Regions from separate parts of the Streptomyces sp. NPDC059567 genome, predicted to be linked through region 1. Evidence: riboswitches for the same ligand, from Rfam matches in the RefSeq annotation. Region 1 holds a riboswitch; each other region holds the start of a gene.
The links. A riboswitch is a leader RNA that binds a small molecule or an ion and turns the genes downstream of it on or off. The one in region 1 is predicted to bind cobalamin.

Region 2: it holds a riboswitch for cobalamin, as region 1 does, so the genes downstream of both, metE (5-methyltetrahydropteroyltriglutamate--homocysteine S-methyltransferase) here and ACFVZW_RS00490 (energy-coupling factor ABC transporter permease) in region 1, are expected to answer to the same signal.
Region 3: it holds a riboswitch for cobalamin, as region 1 does, so the genes downstream of both, ACFVZW_RS19320 (hypothetical protein) here and ACFVZW_RS00490 (energy-coupling factor ABC transporter permease) in region 1, are expected to answer to the same signal.
Region 4: it holds a riboswitch for cobalamin, as region 1 does, so the genes downstream of both, cobN (cobaltochelatase subunit CobN) here and ACFVZW_RS00490 (energy-coupling factor ABC transporter permease) in region 1, are expected to answer to the same signal.

Annotation. Positions count from the first base shown of each region.
Region 1 covers NZ_JBHWBS010000001.1:119,880-124,681, forward strand. The annotation lists gene ACFVZW_RS00470 (FAD-dependent oxidoreductase) at 1-169, opposite strand, end outside; gene ACFVZW_RS00475 (energy-coupling factor ABC transporter ATP-binding protein) at 470-1,318, opposite strand; gene cbiQ (cobalt ECF transporter T component CbiQ) at 1,315-2,064, opposite strand; gene ACFVZW_RS00485 (energy-coupling factor ABC transporter substrate-binding protein) at 2,071-2,415, opposite strand; gene ACFVZW_RS00490 (energy-coupling factor ABC transporter permease) at 2,415-3,113, opposite strand; cobalamin riboswitch at 3,142-3,366, opposite strand; gene ACFVZW_RS00495 (PTS-dependent dihydroxyacetone kinase phosphotransferase subunit DhaM) at 3,413-3,817, opposite strand; gene dhaL (dihydroxyacetone kinase subunit DhaL) at 3,814-4,419, opposite strand; gene dhaK (dihydroxyacetone kinase subunit DhaK) at 4,434-4,802, opposite strand, start outside.
Region 2 covers NZ_JBHWBS010000031.1:31,501-36,302, forward strand. The annotation lists gene metE (5-methyltetrahydropteroyltriglutamate--homocysteine S-methyltransferase) at 1-2,062, opposite strand, end outside; cobalamin riboswitch at 2,236-2,462, opposite strand; gene ACFVZW_RS16575 (LacI family DNA-binding transcriptional regulator) at 2,654-3,778, shown strand; gene ACFVZW_RS16580 (M60 family metallopeptidase) at 3,977-4,802, shown strand, end outside.
Region 3 covers NZ_JBHWBS010000040.1:7,587-12,388, reverse strand. The annotation lists gene ACFVZW_RS19325 (hypothetical protein) at 374-1,510, shown strand; gene ACFVZW_RS19320 (hypothetical protein) at 1,574-1,807, opposite strand; cobalamin riboswitch at 1,988-2,108, opposite strand; gene ACFVZW_RS19315 (hypothetical protein) at 2,153-2,563, opposite strand; gene ACFVZW_RS19310 (hypothetical protein) at 2,811-3,671, opposite strand; gene ACFVZW_RS19305 (serine/arginine repetitive matrix protein 1) at 3,777-4,802, shown strand, end outside.
Region 4 covers NZ_JBHWBS010000065.1:32,485-37,286, forward strand. The annotation lists gene cobN (cobaltochelatase subunit CobN) at 1-1,294, opposite strand, end outside; cobalamin riboswitch at 1,329-1,472, opposite strand; gene ACFVZW_RS25220 (cobalamin biosynthesis protein CobG) at 1,524-2,756, shown strand; gene ACFVZW_RS25225 (precorrin-8X methylmutase) at 2,771-3,406, shown strand; gene ACFVZW_RS25230 (precorrin-2 C(20)-methyltransferase) at 3,403-4,802, shown strand, end outside.

The sequences.
Region 1 (4,802 bases):
TCAGCCCGACGCCGCCGCGGGCGCGCTCGGCGTAGAACGCGGCCATGCGCTCGAAGCCGTTCTCGGTCTCCTCGAGGCCTACGTGCATGGAACCCATGAGCACCCGGTTCGGCAGGGTGGTGAACCCGAGGTCGAGCGGGCTCAGCAGGTGCGGGTACGGGGTGGTCATGGGGGCGCCTCCTCGCGCAGTGTCGTCGTGACTGTTGTAGACGACCCGAGGGGGCTTGTGCAACAAGTTGCATAAGCGGGGGAGGGTGATCTGCGCGACGTTGCGCACCACGACCCCCTGGCGGGGATCCGCCAGGGGGCCGTCGTGGTGCTTCAAGCGCCGTGGGCGCCCAGGTGCGCACGGCGCGTCGTATGCCTTGCGCTTCAGGGCGCCCAGGTGCACGAGGTGCCTTGGGGACGCGGGTGCATCAGGCGTCTCGGGCCCCCAGCTCCGTTCGGTGTCTCGGATGCCTCCTGTGCCTCACGCGCCTCGCGGTGCGGTCACCCAGCTGTCCAGGTCCTCCGCCGTGCGCGGACCCTCCGCGTCCGCGGCGAGCAGGCCGTGCGCGCGCAGCAGCCGCGTCACCGCCATGCCCCACGGGCGACGCAGGCGCGCCGCGTCGAGGAGCTCGTCGTCGGCGAGCAGCTCCTCGATCGGGCCCGTCCGCAGCCCCTCGGGCGAGAGCACGGCGGCCTCGTCCGCCCAGCGCAGCGCCAGATCGACGTCGTGCGTCGCCATGACCACCGTCGTACCGGAGTCCCGCAACCGCCCGAGCACCTCAAGAAGGCGCTCCTGCCCGTGCGGGTCGAGACCGGCCGTCGGCTCGTCCATGATGAGGACCCGCGGCCGCATCGCCACGGCGCCCGCGATCGCCGCCCGCTTCCGCTGCCCGTACGAGAGCAGATGGGTCGGCCGGTCCTCCAGGGCCACGATGTCCAGCGCCTCCAGCGCCTCGCGGACCCGGAGTCGTACCTCATCCTCCGGAAGCCCCAGATTCATCGGCCCGAACGACACGTCCTGCCCGACCGAGGCCGCGAAGAGCTGGTCGTCCGGGTCCTGGACGACCAACTGCACGGTCGTCCGCAGCCGGGTCAGCCCCTTCCGGTCGTACGACACGTCCTCGCCGTCCAGCCGGAGCGTGCCGGCGCTGCCGCGCAGACCCCCGCTGAGCAGCCGCAGCAGCGTCGTCTTGCCGCCGCCGTTGCGGCCGAGGAGAGCCATCGCCCGGCCCTCCGGCACGGCGAAGTCGATGCCGTCGAGGACGACCGGCCCGTCCTCGTAGGCGAACGTGGCCTTCACCAGTTCCACGACAGGCGGCGCAGGGCTCACGGCAGGGACCTTTCCAGGACGAGAGAGAGCGCGACGAGACAGGCCAGGAGACCGGCCGTCGACGCGAGGAATCGGGCCGAGACCGCGGCCTGGGGCACCAGCACCCGCAGGGTCCCGTCGTACCCCCGCCCGGCGAGCCCGGTCTGCAGGCGCTGCGCCCGGTCGAAGGCGCGGACGAACGCGGTCGCGCCGAGCCCCGCGAGCGAGCGCCAGGTCGCCGCCCGGGTGGTGAGCCCGAGCCGGGCCGCCTGCGCCTGTCGGATCTTGGATATCGCGTCCAGCAGCAGGAAGCTGATCCGGTACATCACCAGCGCCACGTCCACCACGGGCGCCGGAACCCCCGCCCGTACGAGACGTGGCAGCACGTCCGAGACGGGTGTGGTGAACGCGAACAGCAGCACGCCCAGCGAGGCAGCCGAGGTCCGCAGCAGCAACTCGCCCGCATGCACCGGACCGTCCGGCGCGAGGGCGACGATCCCCCGCGCTCCGCCGACCTCGAACAGGAGCGGGATCGCGCCCGTCACACAGAATCCCAGGGGGATCCGGAACGCCCGCCACAGCTGACGCCCCGGCACCCCGGCGGGGCCGAGAAGCACGGCGAGCGTGGCCGCCGCGACGAGCACGGCGCCCGGCCAGGGCGGCAGACAGACCGCGCACAGCGTCAGACCGAACCCGAGCACGGCTTTCTCGCAGGGGTGACGGCGGCGCCAGCGACTGCTGTGCGCCGCCGCGTCGATCGGCAGCATCGGCGCTTACTCGTCGCCGGTGGTGACCAGCGGTTCCTTCGCCGTCACGGCGCGCGCCTCGCCCTGCCTGCGACCGCGCCGCAGCCCGAAGTAGTACGCGAGCACGCCGGCGCCGAGCGCCGCTTGGAGCGAGAACAGCGCCGACTCGACCTCGCCGGACGGCGGCTCGTACAGCGGGCTGAACCACGGCTCGTAGTCGGGAGCGATCTCCGTGATCGCCGTCTCCGCCTCGGCGTCGGCCCCTGCGAACGGCTCCTCCTTGTGGTCGCCGAGCCCCAGCACCAGCGGGAGCACCGCGAGCGCCGCGACGACGAGCAGGAGCAGTGTGTTGATCTTCGCGTTCCGGCTCATCAGGCGCTCGCCTCCGCGTTCTCGTTCTTCTTCCGGGACGGGAGCAGGACACCGAGGCGGGTCAGGTCCCCCTTGCTGGACTGCGTGAGCAGCCGCATCACGAGCACCGTGAGCAGCCCCTCGCTGACGGCGAGCGGCAGCTGGGTCACGGCGAAGATCCCGCCGAACTTGGCCAGCGCGCCGAGCACACCGCTGCCCGGGTCCGGGAAGGCCAGCGCGAGCTGAACGCTGGTGACGCAGTAGGTGGAGATGTCGGCGACGAACGCACCGAAGAACACGCTCACCATCAGCGGCACGTTGGACCGGCGCAGCAGCCAGTACGTACCGAAACCGGCCCAGGGACCGACGATCGCCATCGAGAAGACGTTGGCACCGAGCGTCGTCAGCCCGCCGTGGGCGAGCAGCAGCGCCTGGAAGAGCAGCGTGATCGTGCCCAGGACCGCCATCACGGGCGGCCGGAAGAGGATCGCGCCGAGCCCCGTACCGGTGGGGTGCGAGCAACTTCCCGTCACCGACGGAATCTTGAGCGCGGAAAGGACGAAAGTGAACGCACCGGACGCACCGAGCAGCAGGGTGGACTCGGGGTTGGCCTTGACCTCACGGGTCAGTGCGCGAACTCCGTGGACGACGAAAGGAGCGGACGCGACGCCCCAGGCGGCCGCGTGCACAGGGGGCAGATACCCCTCGGCTATATGCATGGTTGGGAGACCCTCTCCAGCACCTCGTGGATGGACAACGCACCTTGGCCGGTCTCCTGGCTGACGGGTCATGCCGTCGCGGCTCCGCCTTCCCAAACCGCCGCGGTCTCCCGCGGTGGTCCAGTGGCTTCCCCGGAGGGATGGAGCCGGACTTCCCGATCACAGTGGCGAGGGCCGCACCGGTACCGCACCGGTTTCCCGTACACCAAGGCGCTGTGACAGTAGTGGGTTGACCAGGTACATCACAACACGGAGGCCCTTCCGGACGGTGTGTGACAGGTCTCGCGCGCGCCCCCCTCTCACTCCTTTCGGTACGTGTACGCCTCCGATGCCGCGGCCACCACGGCGTCCAGGTCACCGCCCGCGCTCGCCGTGACGAGGGCGGCGACGGCGCCCTCGACGAACGGGGCGTCCACGAGCCGGGAACCCTCCGGCAGCTCGTCCTCCTCGGCGAGGAGCGCCTTGACCGTCAGCACGGCGCTGCCGAGGTCGACGAGCAGCGCCACACCGGCGCCCCGGTCGACCTCGTGTGCCGCCGCGGCGATCCGGTCGGAGCTGGTGCCGAGGCCGCCGGCCGGTGTGCCGCCCGCGGGGGCGATCGGCGCGGTCGCCCCGCCGGCCGCGAGACCCCGGGCCAGCGCGGCGACGGCGGCGGCCACCTCCGCGCTGTGCGAGACGAGGACGATTCCCACCTGCGCGGTCATGCGGCCGCCGCCTCGGAGAGGGCGGCGATCAGCAGCGCGGACGAGGTGGCCCCCGGGTCCTGGTGCCCGATGGAACGCTCGCCGAGATAGCTCGCCCTGCCCTTGCGCGCCTGGAGGGGGACGGTCGCGAGGGCGCCGCGCTCGGCCGCGTCCCGGGCCGCCGCGAAGGACTCGCCGAGCCCCTCGGCCGCCGGAACGAGCGCGTCCAGCATCGTCTTGTCACCGACCCGCGCCCCGCCGAGCTGTCCCACCGCGGCGACTCCCGCGGTGAGCGCCGCGGCCAGCTCCTGCCGCGTCACGGTCGCAGCCTCGCCGAGACTCTTCCCCGTCCGGCGCAGCAGCGTCCCGTACAGCGGACCGGACGCGCCACCCACGGTGGAGATCAACTGCCGTCCGGCGGCGACGAGTACGGCTCCCGGCGTCGCGGGCGGCTCCTTCTCCAGTACGTCCGTCACCGCGGCGAACCCCCGCTTCAGATTGGCCCCGTGGTCGGCGTCGCCGATCGCCGAGTCGAGATCGGTGAGGCGGTAGGCCTCACGGTCCACGGCGGCCGCGGCGATGGTCAGCCAGCGAAGGAAGAACGCGGCGTCGAACTCGTTCACCTCGGACACCCCTCTCACCGGCCCCAGCGCAGGGCGGGCGTCTGCACGGGCGCGTCCCACAGCCGCAGCATCTCCTCGTCGGCCTCGCACAACGTGACCGAACAGCCGGCCATGTCGAGGGAGGTGACGTAGTTCCCGACCAGCGTCCGGGCCACCGGCACCGCACGTTCGGTCAGGACGCGCTGGACCTCGGCGTTGAAGCCGTACAGCTCGAGCAGCGGAGTGGCACCCATGCCGTTGACCAGGGCGAGGACCGGACCGGACGGCCGCAGATCCTCCAGCACGGCATCGACGGCGAAGTCCGCGATCTCCCGCGAGGTCATCATCGACCGCCGCTCACGCCCCGGCTCGCCGTGGATCCCGATGCCCAACTCCAGCTCACC
Region 2 (4,802 bases), on a different contig from region 1:
CCGCGACCTGCATATGGGAGCGCGCTGCCTCCAGGCTGATGACGTCCGCGTCGAGGTCGTCGATGGCCCGGAGGATGTCGCCGAACTCGGCGTAGCACATGTGCGTGTGGATCTGGGTGTCCGGACGGACGCCGGCCGTGGCGAGGCGGAAGGCCTCGGTGGCCCAGGCGAGGTACGCGGCGTGGGCGTCGGCGCGCAGCGGCAGCGTCTCGCGCAGGGCCGGTTCGTCGACCTGGATCACCGACGTGCCCGCCGCCTCCAGATCGGCGACCTCGTCGCGCAGCGCGAGCGCGACCTGGCGGGCGGTGTCGGCGAGCGGCTGGTCGTCGCGGACGAACGACCAGGCGAGCATCGTGACCGGGCCGGTCAGCATCCCCTTGACGGGGCGGGAGGTCTGCCGCTGTGCGTACGTCGTCCAGCGCACCGTCATCGGCACAGGGCGGGAGATGTCGCCGGCCAGGACGGGCGGCCGGACGTACCGGGTGCCGTACGACTGGACCCAGCCGTGCTGGGTGGCGAGGTAGCCGGTGAGCTGCTCGGCGAAGTACTGGACCATGTCGTTGCGTTCGGGCTCGCCGTGCACGAGGACGTCGAGACCGGTCTTCTCCTGGAAAGCGATGACCTCGCGGATCTCGGCCTCGATCCGCTCCTCGTAACCCGCCTTGTCGAGCCATCCGGCGCGCAGATCGGCGCGTGCGGTGCGCAGTTCGGCGGTCTGCGGGAAGGAGCCGATGGTCGTGGTCGGCAGCGGCGGCAGGCCCAGGTGGGCCCGCTGCGCGGCGGCGCGCTCGGCGTAGGGCTGGGCGCGGCGGGTGTCGCTCTCGGTGACGGCGGCAGTGCGCGCCCGTACGGCCGGGTCGTTGGTGATCGCCGAGCTTGCCCGGGAGGCCAGATCGGCGCGATTGGCGGCCAGTTCGGCGGCGATCGCGCCGGTGCCCTGGGACAGGCCGCGCGCGAGCGTGGCGATCTCGGCGGTCTTCTGGCGGGCGAAGGCGAGCCAGCGGCGGATCTGCGGGTCGATGTCCCGCTCGGCCGCGGCGTCCAGCGGGACGTGGAGCAGCGAGCAGGACGCCGCGACGTCGACCTGATCGGCGAGGCCGAGCAGGGTGCCGAGGGTGGTGAGGGACTTCTGGTGGTCGTTGATCCAGATGTTGCGGCCGTCGACGACGCCGGCGACCAGCCGCTTGCCCGGCAGGCCGCCCACCGCCGCGAGATCCGCGAGGTTCGCGGCGGCGGCATCGGTGAAGTCGAGCGCGAGTCCCTCCACGGGGGCCTTCGCCAGCACGGGCAGCGCCTCGCCCAGCCGGTCGAAGTAGGAGGCGACCAGCAGCTTCGGCCGGTCGGCCAGGCCGCCGAGCTCGCGGTAGGCGCGGGCGGCGGCGTTCAGCTCGGCGGGGGTGCGGTCCTGGACGAGGGCGGGCTCGTCGAGCTGCACCCACTCGGCGCCCGCCGCGCGCAGGTCCGCGAGCACCTCGGCGTACACGGGCAGCAGCCGGTCCAGCAGGGTGAGCGGCTCGAAGTCCTCGGCGACACCGGGCGCCGGCTTGGCCAGCAGCAGGTACGTGACGGGTCCCACCAGGACGGGGCGGGCCGAGTGGCCGAGCGCGAGGGCCTCCTTCAACTCCGCGACCTGCTTGTCGCTCGTGGCACTGAAGGCGCTGTCGGGACCCAGTTCGGGGACGAGGTAGTGGTAGTTGGTGTCGAACCACTTGGTCATCTCCAGCGGCGCCACGTCCTGGGTGCCGCGGGCCATCGCGAAGTACCCGTCGAGCGCGTCGGCCTCGACGGCGGCGCGGTGACGGGCGGGTACCGCGCCGACCATGACGCTGGTGTCGAGGACGTGGTCGTAGAGGGAGAAGTCGCCGGTCGGGACCTCGTGGACGCCGGCGTCGACGAGCTGCTCCCAGTTGCTCCTGCGCAGCTCACGGGCGGTCTCCCGGAGGGCATCGGCGGTGACGCGGCCCTTCCAGTACCCCTCGACGGCCTTCTTCAGTTCCCGGTTCCCACCCTGGCGGGGGTATCCGTGGACGGTGGCCCGTGCTGCCGCGGACTCGGTTGTCACGTAACTCTCCTTCGCGAGCTTGCGTGTCGTGAGACAGACCCGGAGAGCCGCGAGCGAGGGGTGACGAACCGGACGGACCACCGCCGGGGCGTACATCGAGGTACGCGCGGCCGATCCGCCCTGCTGTGCACGCCGACCCGCCCACGAGGTCACCGGGATCACCGCACGCGAACGGTCGCGTGCGGGCAGCGGGCAGGTCTTCGGACTCGCGAGCACGTCTCGTACGGAAGCCGTACGAGACACCTACTGGCCGTCGCTTCCCAGGCCCTCACGGGCCCAGTGCGTATGACGGCGGTCGTTCTCGCTCACCGCTGCGGGGCAGTCCCGGATTCCCACCGGGTTCCCTCTTACGACGCGTCCCGCCTGGCTGACGGGGCGAACCAGCTGCCCGGGCAGCGTACCGCGCGGGCAGGGAACGACGCGATCGGCTCATATTCCGGACGGTGAAACGAGACACACCCGCTGCGAGGGGCCGTGGGGCGCGACCCGATCAGTGCCGAACCCGCTCCTCGGGGCGGCCTCGTTCAGCTCCCATGAACGACGGCGACGGAGTTCGTATAGGCTCCAGCCGCACGTGAGGAGGCGGCACCGATGGACGGGAGTGCTCGGCAGGTGGCGGCGGGGGATTCGCGGCGCGCGACCATCCGGGAGGTGGCCGCGCTCGCCGGCGTGTCGACGGCGACCGTCTCACGGGTGCTGAACCGCAACTATCCCGTGGCGCAGGCGACCCGCGACCGGGTCGAGGGCGCGATGCGGGAGCTCGGCTATGTCGTGAACGCGCATGCTCGCGCCCTGGCCGGCACCTCCAACCGCACCGTGGGGATCATCGTCAGCGAGATCGTCGACCCCTTCTTCGCGTACATCGCGCGCGGTGTGGAGCGCGAGGCGGCGCGCACGGGCCGGCTCTGTCTGGTCTGCTGCACGCAGGGCGACGCGAAGCGCGAACTGGCCTTCGTCGACCTCCTGCACGAGCAGCGTGCCGACGTGGTCGTGCTGGTCGGGGGGAGCGTCGTGGACCGCGCCTACACCGCGGAACTCACCCGCCGCGCGGAGGAACTGCACGCGGGCGGCTCCTCCCTGGTGCTGTGCGGCCGGCCCTCGCTGGGGGGACGGGTCCCCGCGGCGGCGGTGGAGTACGACAACGAGGGCGGCGCGTTCGCCATCACCGACCATCTGCTGACGCAAGGGCACCGCCGGATCCTCTACCTCGGCGGCCCGCCCGCCGTCTCGACCACGCTGGACCGCCTCGCCGGATACCGCAGGGCCCTCGAACTGCGCGGCGTGACGCCCGACGCCGGTCTGGTGCACACCGGTGCCTTCAGCAGGGGCTTCGGCTATCGCCGGATGGTCGAACTCCTCGGCGAGGGGCTCGACTTCACCGCCATCTTCGCCGCCAACGACATCGTGGCGGCGGGCGCGGCGCAGGCGCTGGAGGAGGCGGGTGCCCGGATCCCGGAGGACGTCTCCCTCGTCGGCTACGACGATGTGCCCGTGGCGCAGGAGATGCGTCCGAGGCTGACCACCGTGCACATCCCTCTGGAGGAGATGGGCCGGCAGGCCGTGCGGCTCGCGACGCCCGGGGACGACGGCGACGACGGTGACGACGCCTGGCGGGCTCCCACGACGGGGGTGCACCGGCTGGGTACGCACATCGTGGTGCGCGACTCGGTGGCTCCGCCGAAGGCGCCGCGCACCCGGCGCACCCGCACCGCGTGAAGCAGGGGCGAGAGCAGGGCTGAGCGCCGGGGAGGGCCTTGGGATGAGAACGTTTACCTACCCAAATCTCCGTTGGATCCCTTCGGGTTCATAGAAACCCCTAGAAACTTTGCGTCTTCTCTTGCCTCGGCATAGCAACCGCTTACATCCTGTCGGGCAGTCAGAGGCCAGGCCCTTGCCCCTCTCCGAGGAGACCGGATGCCCCACCTCCCTGCGCTCAACCGTCGTTCCGTCCTCGCGGGCCTGGCCGGTGCCGGCACCGTCGGCCTGCTGGGCACCGCTCCGGCCCGCGCGGCGACCGCCACCACCGCCGGCGGCCATGCGTGCACGGTCACCGTGACCGCACGCCCCGCCGCCGAGAGCGAGCGGCTCCGGCTCGCCCAGGCGCTGCGCGGCAGCGAGTTCCACGCGACCGGCCTGTACGCGCCGCCGGGCGCCGAGGTCACGCTCAACGTCCTGCCGTACGACGGCCTCGTGCCGACCCTGTGGATCGGCCTCTGGGACTACTACGGCACGCTCACCGAGCCGCGCGCCCACACGCTCAAGCCCGGGGCCAACACCGTCGTCGATCCCCACGGCGGTCCGGTCTACCTGACGCTCGCCGGTGACGGCGAGCGCGCGGGGGTCCGGTTCCGCTCCGGGGCCGTGCCCATGCCCACGTTCGCCCTGGGCCGCACCTCCGAGGCCGACTACCAGGCCCGGTTGGACGCGCTCACCGACGTCCCGTACGTGGAGCTGACGGCGCCGCACACGATCCTCACCCTCACGCGGGAGGGCGCCCTGCTCCACCGGAACGAGGACCACGACGCGCTCCTGCGGCTCCTGGAGACCGTCATCGCCTCGCATGCCGCCATCAGCGGTCTCGACGGGAGCTCCCCGGCACACCGCCGCAAGGCCGGCCCGTACCACTTCACCGAGGTCTCCAAGGTCCCCACCGGCGTCGGCGCCTACGCCACCCACGGCTACAACGGCTTCCCCCGCGCCTACCTCGACCGGCTGACCACCGTCGAGGGCCTGCGCACCC
Region 3 (4,802 bases), on a different contig from region 1:
GCTCCTTGCTACAGATAACGGGGTCGCTTCGCGCAGCGCCCCCGGGGCTCCGCCGCAGGTGACGCAACCCAGTACCACGGGTATTTGGGCGTTATCTGTATCAGTTGACTCATGGGGCCACCCAGCCCCGAGACGCCCGACCCAGCTCGTCCTCGACGAGTTCGGCGCCGGCGCGGCACAGCAGCATCGTGTGCGGCACGTGATCAGTAGCGATCGGGGCGGTCGCCGCGCCTGCTGGTGGCCGACCGCGTCCCAGCCAGGGCCATTGTCAGTGGCCACCATCACGATGGAAGTTCGGACTAGCGGAACACACCGGGGGTAATGCCCCGGATCAACAGCGGCCCGTCGTGGCCGTGTGGCGAGCGGAGGCGGCATGCCCAACCGATACGTGCGGCTCGCAGGGTTCGACCGAAGGCTGGACCTGACCAAACCAGACCTCGGAGTTGCCGGTGGCGCCGCCCTCCTCGAGCAGCTTCTCGCCGACCGCCGATTGCCTGTGCCGGTCCGCGGACTCACGTGCGCAGAGGTGTGCGAGGAACGGGGCTTCACTGAGCCAATGTCGCTGTATCGGCGAATGGGCAAGCCCGTCGCCGCCCACATGCGCAGCGACGCGGAGGACCGGCACTACGGCGGCGGGGAGTCCGACGAGCACAAGGCTTACAAGGAGCGGGCCGTACGGGCTGCCGAGGAAGGCGGGCACACAGCCGTGCAGGAGCGGGCGAGCAAGGACCGCGCAATCCGCAGTGACGTCCTAATCCGCGGTGCGGACGGAGTACTTCTGGGATTCGAGTCGCAACTGTCACCACGCAACCCGCGCGAGATCAAGGCACGCGATGCGGCGGCCCGGCGGGCGGGGGTGCTGGATGCGTGGCAGACGGACAGCCAGGACATGGCGAGGGACATGACGGTGCCGTGGCTGCGTACCGACAGAGTCCCCCTAGAACTGATCATGAAGCGGGACTCTCCAATCCCGTTCCGAGGTGGTATCCGCCGCATCGAACTCGCCCGGTGTGACGAGCGGCTCCCAGGGCCATGCCCGAAGCAGCGGACAGGCAAGTGCGGGGGCTGGCACCCGACCATTCGCCCCGCCGAGCGTCCCTTCGATGAGTTCATCCGAGATGCCGCCTCCGGTCTGTACGTCCGGGCGGTGGTCAAGGTGAAGCGGACCGCGTTTGAGTTCTGGACCCCGGCAGCCGACCACAGTGCCTACCTCGACGCGACGCCGGACGAAGCGCCAGTCGCGATGCCGAGGCAACGACAGGTGAAGCGCCCGATGGAGGACGGCGATCCCACGTGCCGCGTCCAGCCCCCGGCCGTGGATGACCGGGACTCGGCACCGCTCCCGTACATCCCGCTGCCCCGTTCCCCGCAGCCTGCCCCGCTTGCCGCGGCGTCTGCGGGGGTCGTGTCAGTGGTGTACCGGGGGCAGTGCGGGGCTGGGGTGACACCGTGCGGAGCTCAAGCCCGTTTCTACGCGTGCGGCTGGCGGTGCGACGACCATCGGCCGTAGGCCAACTCCCGCCAGCCTCCGGGATGTTGTGCTGTCCCGAGGGTCAGCCAGGCTGCCGGTCGACTACTCAACAGGCGTGGCCGGGCCCAGGGGAGTCGTCGACGTTGTGGGGTCCGCCGGGACTGCCCGAACCCAGGGGCGAGCAGCAGCGCCAGGACCATCGCCACGGCCGCACCCGAAGCGATCGCCGCCGTCGCCGCGGCCGGCGGCACGCGCGGTGTGCTTGAAGACCGTGATGCCGACGGCGATGCTCACGACGAGGAGCAGGGCCGCCAGCGGCGCGATCTGAATGGTCACGAAGTCCTCCTGGCTGTCTCCGCCGGTGACGGCGGCAGTTCGTCTGCGCGCTCGCGCAGACCTCGCCCCTTCGTTGCAGAGACCCGGAGGCTGACAGCAAGAAAGCCCGATCCGATGTGGATCGGGCTTCAAGGCGATGTCCCGAAGCCCTCCCAGAAGGGCACGGGCGCGCGGACACGCTCGGGCACGTTCTGGATGGGCAGGTCCTCGGACTGACGCCTGAAGGCATACACCGTTGCGGGACAGTTCCGGATTCCCACCGGATTCCCCTGCGTCCAGGGCCCATTGTGCGGCTACGGGGGTGGCACAAGGGGGTCAGTGGTCATGTGGAGGCGGCCCGGCGCCTCATTCTTCTTCGGGTTCTGCGGCCGTGAGTCGCTGCTCGCTGAAGAAGTCCAGCTTTTTGCCGGACATGGACTCCTCATCCGGGGTGCGGAAGACGACCTTGCCGTAGAGGGCCTGCTGGCATATCAGCGACTGGTGGGTCGTGGACAGGCTGAGTGCCTGTCGGGCGTCCGAGGGCTCGGTGAACCACTGGCGGATGGCCAGGTACTGCCACCCATCAGAACCTGAGTGCTCGCCGTACACGATCCGGGTCAGCCCGTCGAGGACCTCCGTGTGGGAGAGCCCCTTACCCCCGCCGGCGGGGTCGGTGAACGAGACGGTCCACGACCACCGCTGTCCCTCCCGGAGCTCGACGTCCTCGGGGAAATCAGGCCCCCACCCCTTGAGGTACGCGGCGTCCGGCCCGATCACGGTTCGCCCCCACCTGACATCGCCGAATCCAGGAGGACGCGGTGAGGAAGCCCTCCGCGATCCGGCGCGTCTCCTCGTCGGTGATCAAGTGTTCTCCGCTCATGCTCCTCCTCGACCCAGCCGGTTCCTCCGGTGAGGACCCCTGCAGGCCATCGTCCTGCACCGAGCCGCGTCTCACGGGCCTTTCCGGGAAGACGGCCTGGGCGCGAACTGTGACCGCTCCGCTCCCGATCGACCCGCCGAACAGTCAGGGGATGCGGGTCACGGCGCCGGAGGTGAACCACTGCACGAGGGTGGCAGCGAGGTGGACCCCGGCCCGGGCCGCCTCCAGCGTCTCGTCCACGGTCGCGGTCTGCCCGCCGTGCCGGGACGTCTGGCCGTCCCACAGCGCGCGCATCAACGCCTCCGCCGGGGCGACGGCGTCGCCGGCCGCGGCCGGGATCGCGAAGACGAACTTGTGCCGGGCGCTCTTCAGCTCGCCGAGCATGGTGCCGAGCGTTGCCTTCGCGTGGTTCGGCTGAACGACGGCGTGCGCGGCCGCCTCGACGGCCTTGATGGACTCGCTGTACGCGCGCACCGGCTCCGGGCCGCGCCCGTACGCCGCCTGCCAGGCGGCCGCCAGGTGGTCGGCCGCGGAGCCGGCGGTCGGCTGGCCCGCCGCCTCGGCGATGGTCTGCCGCACCGCGTCCCGGACGGCCGGGGTCACCCGCTCCTCCAGCCCGTTGCGGGCGTCGTTGATCCGGTACGCCGACCCGCCGTCGTCGAGCGTCCGGCTGAGCTCTTGGAGTCCCTCCCATTTGGGCACCTCGGCGAGGAGGATCTGGTCCACCACGTCCAGCAGCTGCGCGCCGACGGCCCGCGCGAGCGCCGCCACGTAGAGCGGCGCGCCGTGCTCGTCCTGGAGAGAGACCAACCGCACGCGCACGCAGATGTCGCGAGCCAGCCTTTCTTGCCCGACGAAGCTGAGGCTGGAGCGGAGCACCCTCACCACCCATTCCTGGAGGGGTGCCATCAGGTGGTCGGGCATACCTTCGAAGGGCCCGTCGTGCCCGGAGGCCTCGGTGAGACCGGCGCGGACGGAGAAGCGCGGGCGCGGTGCGATCGTCATGACGGAACGGTAGCGGCGGGGGTGGTCGCGTCGGATAACCTCCCCTTATCCGACGCGACAAGAGGTATGAAACGGGCGCCGGTTGAGTGAAGGGGAACCGTAGTGATGAGCGAGTCCGGAGGGATGTCCGCAGCCGGGCAGACAGCGGGCGGCAGAGCGGCGGCCGCCGGAAGCGTCCCGGACCAGCGGAGGGCGTGGATGTCGCTCCGGCCGCGGAGCTCGGCCCCACGGCAGCTCGACTTCCCGCCAGTTCGCAACGGTCTCGACTACCTCGCCAGCGTTGTCGAGCACCTGGACGAGACCGAGTCTGAGGTGAGGCCGCGGGACGTGAAGTACGCCGTCCTCCATCTCCAGGCCGCGGTCGAGGTCCTGTTCAAGGCGCGCCTGCTCGCCGAGCACTGGACGCTCGTCTTCACCAACCCCGGCGACGCCACGCGCAAGGCCCTGGACGACGCCACCCTCAACAGCGTCTCGCCCGAGAAGGCGATCACCAGGCTGCGGACCATCGTCGGCGTCCCCATCTCCGACAAGGAACAACAGGCGCTCAAGAAGCTGACCGAGGACCGCAACAAGCTCCAGCACTTCGGCCTTACCCAGAATGCCCGCGCCGTCGAGGCACGAGCCGGCGAGGTACTCGACTTCCTCATCCGCTTCATCGACACCCAGCTGATGCCCTACCTCAGCACCGAGGAGCAGAGAGAGACGGCACATGGTCTCGAGGATCTCCGTGAGGGGCTGGGCAACATCAACTCCTACGTCGACCAGCGGATGAAGCGGATCGCAGGCGAGCTGCGCGACGATCAACTCGAGAACGTCACCATTCTGTGCCCCGCCTGCGAGAAGGTGACGCTGGTGCTGGACGAGGCTCCTTCGACCCTGGCCGATGAGGGCGGCTACGCCACCTGCCGCTTCTGTTCCAGCTTCTTCGAGATCAGCGAACTGGAGAACCGCTGGTTCCCAGTGCCCTGGAACGATGAGGGCAGGCACCCGGACGCCAATGTTTGTCCCTGGTGCGAGGCGGTAGCGCTGGGCACCGACGTCCCCGTGCTCAGCGAGCCGGAGCCCGTCCACTTCTGCTTCTCCTGCTCACGCATCATCAAGGAGCTCGCGCCCTGTGACGGCTGCGGCCGG
Region 4 (4,802 bases), on a different contig from region 1:
GTTCGGCCGGGAGCTGGGCGTACCAGCGCTTGTAGTCGGCGGCCGGGATGCGGACGGGGTTCTTCGCCAGCTGCTCCTCGGTGAGCCAGTCCTGGTCGTGGCCGCCGGCCTCGATCAGGGCGTAGATCAGCTCGTCGCCGTCACCGGAGACCAGGCCCGGGATCTCCTCGACCGGACCGAAGTCGTAGCCCTCCTCACGGAGGCGGCGCAGCAGCGCGACGGCGGAGGCGGGGGTGTCGAGGCCGACCGCGTTGCCGATCCGGGAGTGCTTGGTCGGGTAAGCGGAGAGGACCAGAGCGAGCTTCTTCCGCTCGTTCGGGATGTACCCCAGGAGCGCGTGGCGGACCGCGATCCCGGCGACGCGGGCGGCGCGCTCGGTGTCGGCGACGTACGCGGGCAGCCCGTCCTCGTCGATCTCCTTGAAGGAGAACGGGACGGTGATGAGCCGGCCGTCGAACTCGGGGACGGCGACCTGGCTGGCGGCATCCAGCGGGGAGAGACCCTCGTCGTTCTCCTCCCAGGCCGAACGCGAGCCGGTGAGGCAGAGCGCCTGCAGGATCGGTACGTCGAGGGCGGCGAGCGCGCCCGCGTCCCAGGCCTCCTCGTCGCCGCCGGCCTGCGCCTCGGCGGGCTTGGTGCCGCCGGCCGCGAGGACGGTGGTGACGATCGCGTCGGCACCGCGCAGGCGGTCGAGCAGCTCCGGCTCGGGGGCGCGCAGGGACGCGACGTACAGCGGCAGGGCCCGGGCGCCCTTGTCCTCGATCGCCTCGCAGAGGGAGTCGACGAAGGCGGTGTTCCCGCTCATGTGGTGGGCGCGGTAGTAGAGCACGGCGACCGTCGGGCCGTCGGTCGTGCGGGGCGTGCGCTCCAGCGGGCCCCAGGTCGGCGCGGCGGCCGGGGCGTCGAAGCCGTGGCCGGTGAGCAGCACGGTGTCGGAGAGGAAGCGGGCCAGCTGCTCCAGGTTGGCCGGGCCGCCGTGCGCGAGGTAGGCGTGGGCCTCGGTGGCGACGCCGACGGGGACGGTGGAGGTCTCCATGAGCTGGGCGTCGGGGGCCTGTTCGCCGGAGAGCACGACCAGCGGCTTCTCCGCCGTCCGCAGCGCCTGCAGGCCCTCTTCCCAGGCGCGCAGACCGCCGAGGAGGCGGACGACGACGAGGTCGGCGCCGTCCAGGAGCCCGGGCAGGTCGTCCAGGGCGAGGCGGGAGGGATTGGCGAACCGGTACTCGACGGGGCCGCCGGCCGCGCGGGCGCTGAGCAGGTCGGTGTCGGAGTGCGACAGCAACAGAATTCGCATGCGTGCGCAGGCCTTCCTCGGGGTTGTCCGCGCCCCGGGTGGTCGTATGGACGGCAGGAGTTCCTGACTCACCCGGCCGCGGGTGCGACCTGGCTCACAGTGGCGGGACCGCGCCGGATTCTCACCGGGCTTCCTCCCCGGGGTCCTGGGACCCCATGCCGTCTGCATAGTAGATCGTGCTCACGGCGGGCAGGGGTCGTCCCCAGGGGTCGCCCGGATCCACGTGGGTATGCTCGCCGCCATGCCGCCCACCCCGCCCACAACGCCCAACCGGGGCGAAGCTCTCATACGGGACCGTGGCGATGCCTGCCCCGGCGCGCTGCGCCTGCACCCCGCCGACGACGGCGGCCTGGCCCGACTGCGCCTGCCCGCAGGGCTGTTGACGGCACATCAGGTCGAGTCCCTGGCGTCGGCGGCGGAGTCTTTGGGCGACGGCCGCGTCGCGGTCACGTCCCGGGGCAACGTGGAGCTGCGCGGTCTCGACGGGGGCTGCGGAGCGGAGCTGGCGGACCGGCTGACGGAGGCGGGCCTGCTGCCCTCCTCCACGCACGAACGCGTCCGCAACATCGTCGCCTCCCCGACCGCGGGACTGGACGGACTCGGCCACGCGGACGTGCAGTTGTGGGCCCGCGAACTGGACGCGCTGCTCTGCGCGGCCCCCTGGACGGCTGCCCTGTCGGGCCGCTTCCTCTTCGCCCTGGACGACGGCCGCGGCGACGTGGCGCGGCTGGGCGGAGATGTGACCTTGATCGCAGGAGGGCGGTCGGTCCGGCTCCGGGTGGGCGACCGGGTCTTCCGGGTCGCCACCGCCGACGCCCCCCGCGCCGCGCTCGCCGCCGCCGGGGCCTTCCTCGAAGCTGCCCGCGACGCCGGGAACGGGGCCTGGCGGGTGCGGGAGCTGCCCCAGGGGCAGCAGCCGGACCTCGCCGCCGCGCTCGCGCGGGCCGGGGTCGACGCCCATCCCGTCGTCCCCGCACCACCGCTGCCGCATGCCGCGCCGCCCCGGCCCGGACCCCTCGGCGGGAACGCGCTGCACGTGCTCGCGCCGCTCGGGCGGCTGACCGCCGCCCAGCTCCGCGCGCTGCTGCCCGCCGACGAGGTACGGCTCACGCCCTGGCGCGGGGCCGTCGTCGTCGGGGCCTCCCGCACCCGGCTCCCCGCGCTGGACGCGGCCGGGCTGATCACCCGCCCCGACGACCCCTGGGTCGGCGTCGGCGCCTGCACCGGGCGGCCCGGCTGCGCCAAGTCCCTCGCCGACGTCCGCGCCGACGCCGTACCCGGCGCGCCCGGCCTCCCCGTCCACTTCTCCGGGTGCGAGCGCCGGTGCGGCCACCCCCAAGGCGCCCCCGGCACCTGGGTCGACGTCCTCGCCACCGCCGAGGGCACCTACCTCGTGGACGGCCGCCCCACCCCCCGTACCTCCCTGACCGAAGCAGTCGCAACGGCCCGCACAACGAGATGAGCGAGAACGACACGATGTTCGCCTACGAGAAGGACGGCGCGGAGATCTACCGCCAGTCCTTTGCCACGATCCGCGCCGAGGCGGACCTCGCGGATCTGCCCGCCGACGTCGCCACGGTCGCGGTCCGCATGATCCACGCCTGCGGCATGACCGACCTCGTCCGCGACCTCGCCTACTCGCCGCAGGTCGTCTCCCGCGCCCGCGCCGCCCTGCGCGCCGGCGCACCCATCCTCTGCGACGCGCAGATGGTCGCCAGCGGAGTGACCCGCAAGCGCCTGCCCGCCGACAACGACGTGGTCTGCACCCTCTCCGACCCCGCCGTGCCCGCCCTCGCCGCCGAGCTCGGCACCACCCGCAGCGCCGCCGCCCTCGAACTCTGGCGCGACCGCCTCGAAGGCTCCGTCGTCGCCATCGGCAACGCGCCCACCGCCCTCTTCCACCTCCTGGAGATGATCGCGAAGGGCGCGCCCCGCCCGGCCGCCGTCCTCGGGATACCGGTCGGCTTCATCGGCGCCGCCGAGTCCAAGGACGCCCTCGCCGCCCAGACCCTGGGCCTCGACTACCTCGTCGTACGGGGCCGGCGCGGCGGCAGCGCGATGACCGCGGCCGCGATCAACGCCATCGCGACGGAAGCGGAGATCCAGGCATGAGCGCCGACGCCCCCGGCAAGCTGTACGGAGTCGGCCTCGGCCCCGGCGACCCGAACCTGATGACGGTCGCCGCCGTGAAGGCCATCGCGTCCGCCGACGTCGTCGCCTACCACTCGGCCCGCCACGGCCGCTCCATCGCGCGCTCCATCGCCGCCGAGCACCTCCGCGAGGACCACATCGAGGAGCGGCTCATGTACCCGCTCACAGTGGAGACCACCGACCACCCCGGCGGCTACCGCGGCGCGCTCGACGACTTCTACGAGGAGGCCGCGGCCCGTCTCGCCGCCCACCTGGACGCCGGTCGCACCGTCGCCGTGCTCGCCGAGGGCGACCCGCTCTTCTACGGCTCGTACCAGCACATGCACAAGCGGCTCGCGGACCGCTACGACACCACCGTCATCCCCGGCGTCACCTCCGTCAGCGCGGCCGCCGCGCGGCTCGGCGAGCCGCTGTGCGAGGCGGAAGAGGTCCTGACGATCATCCCCGGCACGCTGCCGGAGGACGAGCTGACGGCCCGCCTCGCGGGCACGGACTCGGCGGTCGTGATGAAGCTCGGCCGCACGTTCCCGACCGTGCGCCGCGCCCTGGAACGCGCGGACCGCCTGGAGGACGCGCGGTACGTGGAGCGGGCGTTCATGGCGGGCGAGCGGACGGAGATCCTCTCCGAGGTGGACCCCGAGACCGTCCCGTACTTCTCGGTCGCCGTCCTGCCCTCCCGTATCGACGCCGTCACCCCCGAGTCCCGGGAGACCGTCGGCGAGGTCGTCGTCGTCGGCACCGGCCCGGCGGGAGCGCCCTGGCTGACCCCGGAGTCGCGCGGCGCGCTGGTCAACGCCGACGATCTCGTCGGCTACACCACCTACCTCGACCGCGTGCCGGCGCTGCGCCCCGGCCAGCGCAGGCACGGCTCGGACAACAAGGTCGAGTCCGAGCGCGCCGAGTTCGCCCTCGACCTCGCCCGCCGCGGGCGCCGGGTCGCCGTCGTCTCGGGTGGCGACCCCGGTGTCTTCGCCATGGCCACGGCGGTCCTTGAGGTGGCGTCGGAGGAGCGGTACGCGGACGTTCCCGTACGGGTCCTTCCCGGCGTGACGGCCGCGAACGCGGCGGCCGCCGCGGCGGGTGCCCCGCTCGGCCACGACTACGCGACCATCTCCCTCTCCGACCGGCTCAAGCCCTGGGACGTGATCGCCGCCCGGCTGCGCGCCGCGACCCGGGCGGACCTGGTCCTGGCTCTCTACAACCCGGGCTCCAAGTCCCGTACGCACCAGGTGGCGGCCGCCCGCGACCTGCTGCTCGAACTCCGCTCGCCCGAAACCCCGGTGGTCGTGGCGCGCGACGTCGGCGGCCCGGAGCAGTCGGTACGGGTGGTGACCCTGAAGACCCTGGAACCGTCCGA